2 linked regions of the Solitalea canadensis DSM 3403 genome follow. The protein of the gene in region 2 interacts with the protein of the main gene of each other region in a pairwise test. Links are inferred from orthologs where the notes say so. Each region holds a gene or a part of one and is shown on either strand. Other genes may lie near its edges.

Region 1 (3,037 bases), 1.2 Mb from region 2 along the record:
AGGTTTTAGGATAATCCTGTTATGGATTTACAGGTTGTAATAGTTAATAAGTTATAAGAAAGTATATTGAAAGAATGATCAACAAGAGTTGATTTTCAAGAGATGCTGTAGAAAAAACAGTTCCATGAGCCTTGAACTAACAATTGTAGAAAGAAAAGTCCATGGACTATGGTCTATGGTCCATGGACTAAAAAATATTACGACTCCATACCACCACAAACAGCAATTGACTGTCCGGTGATATAAGCACTCATTTCTGAACCTAAGAAAACAGCTAAATTGGCAACGTCTTCAGTTTCGCCCATACGTTTTAATGGGATCGACTCTGACCATTTTGCTACTTGCTCAGCAGGCAATACTTCGGTCATTTCAGTTTTAATAAAACCTGGACAAACTACGTTTGCACGAATATTACGCGAACCTAATTCCTTAGCAATTGATTTGGTAAAACCAATAATACCAGCTTTAGAGGCAGCATAGTTTGCTTGTCCGGCGTTACCCTGTAAACCAACAATAGAGCTCATGTTTACAAACACACCATAACGCTGTTTCATCATTGGTTTTGATGCAGCTTTAGTAACGTTAAAGATTGACTTTAAGTTAACACGTAAAACCTCATCCCATTGCTCTTCAGTCATACGCATCAATAAGCCATCTTTAGTAATACCGGCGTTATTAACTACGATATCGATTTTACCAAATTCAGCTACAATATCATTGATTAGTTGCTCAGCAGCAGCATAATCAGAAGCATCCGAGCGGTAACCTTTAACCTTAGTACCGAACTGTTGTAATTCTTGCTCTAAAGCCTGTCCTTTTTCAACAGATGATAAATAAGTGAAAGCCACTTGCGCACCATTCTTTGCATATAATTCAGCGATCTTACGACCGATTCCTTTAGATGCACCAGTGATCAGGGCTACTTTTCCTTCAAGAAGTTTCATGTTAGATTTGAGATATGAGATTTGAGATATGAGATCAGATCGAAAGTAGAAAATGAGAAATCAAATAAATCAAAACCCTTATAATAAAAAAGATATGCGATGTGTCTCATATCTCACATCGCATATCTGATAGCTAATCTTAGATTTTTCCGGCCTTCTTCAACTCTTCTGCCATAGCTTCGCCAATTTCAGCAGGAGATTCTACTACGCGGATACCGCACTCACGCATAATTTTCATTTTTGCAGCAGCAGTATCGTCAGCGCCACCAACAATAGCACCGGCGTGGCCCATACGACGTCCCGGAGGAGCTGTTTGTCCTGCGATGAAACCAACAACAGGTTTAGTACCGTATTCTTTGATCCAACGTGCAGCTTCAGCTTCCATACCACCACCAATCTCACCAATCATGATGATACCGTCAGTTTCAGGGTCGTTCATTAATAATTCAACAGCTTCTTTGGTAGTAGTACCAATGATTGGGTCTCCACCAATACCGATCGCTGTTGACTGACCTAAATTTTGTTTAGTAATTTGATCAACCGCTTCGTAAGTTAAAGTTCCTGATTTAGAAACAATACCAACACGACCAGGAGTGAAGATAAAGCCTGGCATAATACCAACTTTAGCCTCGCCTGCAGTCATAACACCAGGACAGTTAGGACCGATTAAACGGCAGTCTTTATCTGTTAAGTATTCTTTTACCTGGATCATATCTTTGGTAGGAATACCTTCAGTGATACAAATAATTACTTTGATGCCAGCAGCAGCAGCTTCCATGATAGCGTCAGCAGCAAATGCAGGCGGAACGAAAATGATCGACACATCAGCTCCGGTTTCTTTTACCGCATCAGCCACAGTATTAAATACTGGTAATTCAAGATGATGCTGGCCACCTTTGCCCGGAGTTACACCACCCACTACGTTTGTTCCGTATTCAATCATTTGAGAAGCGTGGAAAGTACCTTCGCTTCCTGTGAATCCCTGAACGATAACTTTTGAGTTTTTATTAACTAGTACGCTCATTTTATGCTTATTTATGAATGTCGATTATTTAAGTCGATTATTTAAAAGGCCATAAAAACCCATAAATCCAATCTCGGTTGAAAGCGAATTAATTATGGGTTTAAAGTTGTGGTGCAAAGCTAAGTTTATTTTAATAAATTGAAAAAGAAGTTTCAGAATTAGCAGCATAGGTTTTTGCATCCTAACAACCCTCTTTTTAACCAATTAAACTACAACTCTTTGCTATAGGGTTAATTTCTTTTTTTCCTATCCCGTATAGGGGTAAAATAAACCTTCATTGTCTTAAGTATATCAACGGATTAAAACCCTGATGTACAACTATGATATCCTTTATAAAACATATATCAACTGCAGTCTCATTGTTTTTATTCATCCCCTCTATTTGGGCTCAGGAACAATTGTTAAAGTATAAGGTGCTCTTTAAAGGCGACAATATTGGCAATATGAGCTGCTTTCAGAAGCAAGATGGTGACAACACCTACCTAAAACTGGTTTCTTGTGCGCAACTGCAAATGCTCATGAAAATAAAGATAAATCTGGAAGAGGAATCGATGTTTAAAAATGGGAAACTGCTCTATTCATCATCATTGAAAACTGTAAACGGAAAAGAAAAAACTAACAAACAAACTAAAGCCACTGATTATGGTTATATGACGTTTTCAAAAGAGAAAAATGGAACGATTAAATGTGACCCAATCGACTACAATATCACACTACTGTACTACAAAGAACCTAAAGATAACCAATTGATTTATTCCGATAGTTTCCAACAGCTTTTGCGAATTAAACAAACAGACACACACCTTTACAAGCTTGAACTCCCGGATGGGAACTTCAATTACTATTATTATAAAAATGGTATTTGTTATAAAGTAGAAATTCATCATACCCTTTACACTATTCATCTGCAGCTGATAAGCTGATCTTCATATAATCTGTACGTATCATGAAAACAACTAATTATGTTTTAATAACTGGCGGAAGTTCCGGACTTGGTAAAGAACTGGCTTTGCAATGTGCAGCTAAAGGATTCAACATTATCCTTATTGCTCTACCCGGTAGCAATGCA
Region 2 (2,924 bases):
AAGCTTACAATATAGTTTGGGCGATTATACCTTTGATGTTAGTGTTTATTACAAGGACAATAAGCAAGTAGCATTATTTGAAGAAGGTCACAGTGGGGAGGTTGGATACAGACGTCTGAATGTTTTCTTGGAAAATGATAAACCTGTGTTTGCTGAACTAGCTGAAAAAACTTCAATGGGAAGCAATAACCAATTTACGGAAGCAAAGGTTTATTTAAACGATCTCAAAGTAATTAAAGCAGAAGAGCGAAAAAGCAATTTAGAAAGTAAACTGACTGAGAAACCATTTACGCCATTTGTTGCAGATACATTAGGTTTTGCAGCAAAAGCTGATTTTCTAAAAAATGCCATTGACTGTAGCGGAGTGTTTGATTTACCTTTCATGGAGATTAAAAAATCAGGAAACAATGAATACCTTATTTTGGGAAAGGCTGATGCTAACAGTTACAAAGTAATTCTTCATATTATAAAAGCAGATGAGTTGATTAAAAAACTGAAAGCAAATCCTCAGGCGTATAAAGGGAAAAAACTAGATATTCAATGGTCTTATGAAAATATTAAAGGCTATGAAAGGCTTGTTTATAAAAGCGGTTCCTTATCAATTTAACTGAATAAAAAACTGATTTAAAGCATCTATCTTCCTATTTAACAAACAATTACAAATAGCACTTCACCAATACACTGAGCGTGTGTATATTTTAATAGTAAAAATAGCCTTAAAAATTCAATCACAGGTTTTAAAACTTAGCTATAAATACTACTTTTACGGCACAATAAGAAAAGCGCCGTTTTGTTGCGCTATTTCCGAAAAAAGAAAATTTATCCGCAAATGAACATTCACGAATACCAGGGGAAATCCATTCTGAAGAGTTTTGGAGTTCGAATTCAGGAAGGCATCGTAGCCGATACTCCTGAACAAGCCGTTGAAGCAGCAAAACAATTACAAGCCGAAACCGGTACAGGCTGGTGGGTTGTTAAAGCCCAAATCCATGCCGGAGGCCGCGGTAAAGGCGGAGGTGTTAAGTTGGCTAAATCGCTAGATGATGTTAAATCACTGTCTGAACAAATTATCGGAATGCAGTTGATTACTCCTCAAACCGGTCCTCAGGGTAAAAAAGTAAATAAGGTGTTAATTGCGCAGGATGTTTATTACCCTGGCGAAAGCAAAACCTCAGAGTTTTACATGAGTGTTTTGTTAGATCGCGCTAAAGGTCGTAACATCATCATGTATTCTACCGAAGGTGGTATGGATATCGAAGAAGTGGCTGAACACACGCCTGAGAAAATCTTCAAAGAAGAAATCGATCCTAAAGTAGGTTTACAAGGTTTCCAAGCTCGTAAAATTGCTTTCAACTTAGGTTTAAGCGGTGATGCTCACAAAGACATGGTTAAGTTTGTTGCTGCTTTATATAAAGCTTACGAGGCAACAGATTCATCAATGTTTGAGATCAACCCTGTTCTTAAAACCTCTGATAATAAAATCTTAGCTGTTGACGCTAAAGTAAATCTTGACGAGAACGCATTGTACCGTCATGCTGATATCGCTGCTATGCGTGATGAATCAGAAGAAGATCCTACTGAAGTGGAAGCTGGTAAATCTAGCCTTAACTACGTTAAATTAGATGGTAACGTGGGTTGTATGGTTAACGGAGCTGGTTTAGCAATGGCTACTATGGATATCATCAAATTAGCTGGTGGTGAGCCTGCTAACTTCCTTGACGTAGGTGGTACTGCTTCTGCTAAAACTGTTGAAGCGGCTTTTCATATCATTTTGAAAGACCCTAACGTTAAAGCGATCCTTATCAACATTTTCGGTGGTATCGTTCGTTGCGACCGTGTTGCTCAAGGTGTTATTGACGCTTATCAAAACATTGGCAATATTCCGGTTCCAATCATTGTTCGTTTACAAGGAACTAACGCTGTTGAAGCTAAAAAATTAATCGACGAATCTGGATTGAAGGTTTATTCGGCTATTCAATTAAAAGACGCTGCTGAACTTGTTACTAAGGTTTTAGCGTAACAGTTCATAGATCATGGTTAATAGTTCATAGTTGCAATACTATGGCTATAACTTCAATAAATATTTAACAGCAGTTATAGTAAAAGCTATAACTGCTGTTGCTGGTTAATAGATATAGCATATTGCTATGATCAATGAACTATTAACCATTAACTATTTACATATAAATTTACAATGGTAAAAAGAACACGCATCAAAGAAGTCCTTGAATCCACAGCTTTTGGATCGGAGGTGACTATCAAAGGTTGGGTGCGCACTTTCCGCAACAACCAATTCATCGCGCTCAATGACGGGTCGACTATTAATAATATACAAGCTGTTGTTGATTTTAATAATACCGATGAATCGTTGCTGAAACGCATTACCACCGGTGCGGCTGTTTCTGTTACTGGCGAATTAATTGAATCGCTTGGCAAAGGCCAAAAGGTAGAGGTTAAGGTAAAGAGTATTGAAATTTTAGGTGATTGTGATCCGGAAGAATATCCTATCCAACCTAAAAAACACAGCCTGGAGTTTTTACGTGAAAATGCCCACTTACGTTTCCGTACTAATACTTTTGGTGCAGTTTTTCGTGTACGTCATGCTTTAGCATTTGCTGTTCATGAATTCTTTAACCAAAAAGGATTTGTGTACATGCACACTCCTATCCTAACGGCTTCAGACGCCGAAGGAGCTGGTGAAATGTTCAAAGTAACTACTTTTGATATTGGAAATCCACCACGCAACGAAGAAGGAGAAATCGATTATAAACAAGATTTCTTTGGACGCGCGACCAATTTAACCGTTTCTGGTCAGTTAGAGGGAGAATTAGCCGCTATGGCATTCGGAGAAATCTACACTTTCGGTCCTACTTTCCGTGCAGAAAATTCAAATACTACCCGCCACTTAGCGGAGTTTTGGATGA

Evidence for each region. Proteins that work in one complex are often made in the same cells at the same time.
Region 1: the proteins of sucC (region 2) and sucD interact in binary tests that used the Escherichia coli proteins (3 or more experiments, as listed by UniProt). The link is inferred for Solitalea canadensis DSM 3403 from one-to-one orthologs.

What each region holds. Positions count from the first base shown.
Region 1 is NC_017770.1:356,173-359,209, reverse strand. What follows is about bases 27-2,995. They hold sucD (succinate--CoA ligase subunit alpha), read right to left. Parts: upstream 1,969-2,995; coding sequence 1,084-1,968; downstream 27-1,083. Other genes in these bases: SOLCA_RS01380 (SDR family NAD(P)-dependent oxidoreductase), read left to right, coding at 2,915-2,995; SOLCA_RS01385 (DUF6134 family protein), read left to right, coding at 2,289-2,891; fabG (3-oxoacyl-[acyl-carrier-protein] reductase), read right to left, coding at 198-944. In the rest of the region: more of SOLCA_RS01380, read left to right, coding at 2,996-3,037. UniProt on the Escherichia coli protein: Succinyl-CoA synthetase functions in the citric acid cycle (TCA), coupling the hydrolysis of succinyl-CoA to the synthesis of either ATP or GTP and thus represents the only step of substrate-level phosphorylation in the TCA.
Region 2 is NC_017770.1:1,537,339-1,540,262, reverse strand. What follows is about bases 69-2,924. They hold sucC (ADP-forming succinate--CoA ligase subunit beta), read left to right. Parts: upstream 69-829; coding sequence 830-2,020; downstream 2,021-2,924. Other genes in these bases: asnS (asparagine--tRNA ligase), read left to right, coding at 2,195-2,924; SOLCA_RS06255 (hypothetical protein), read left to right, coding at 69-607. In the rest of the region: more of SOLCA_RS06255, read left to right, coding at 1-68. UniProt on the Escherichia coli protein: Succinyl-CoA synthetase functions in the citric acid cycle (TCA), coupling the hydrolysis of succinyl-CoA to the synthesis of either ATP or GTP and thus represents the only step of substrate-level phosphorylation in the TCA.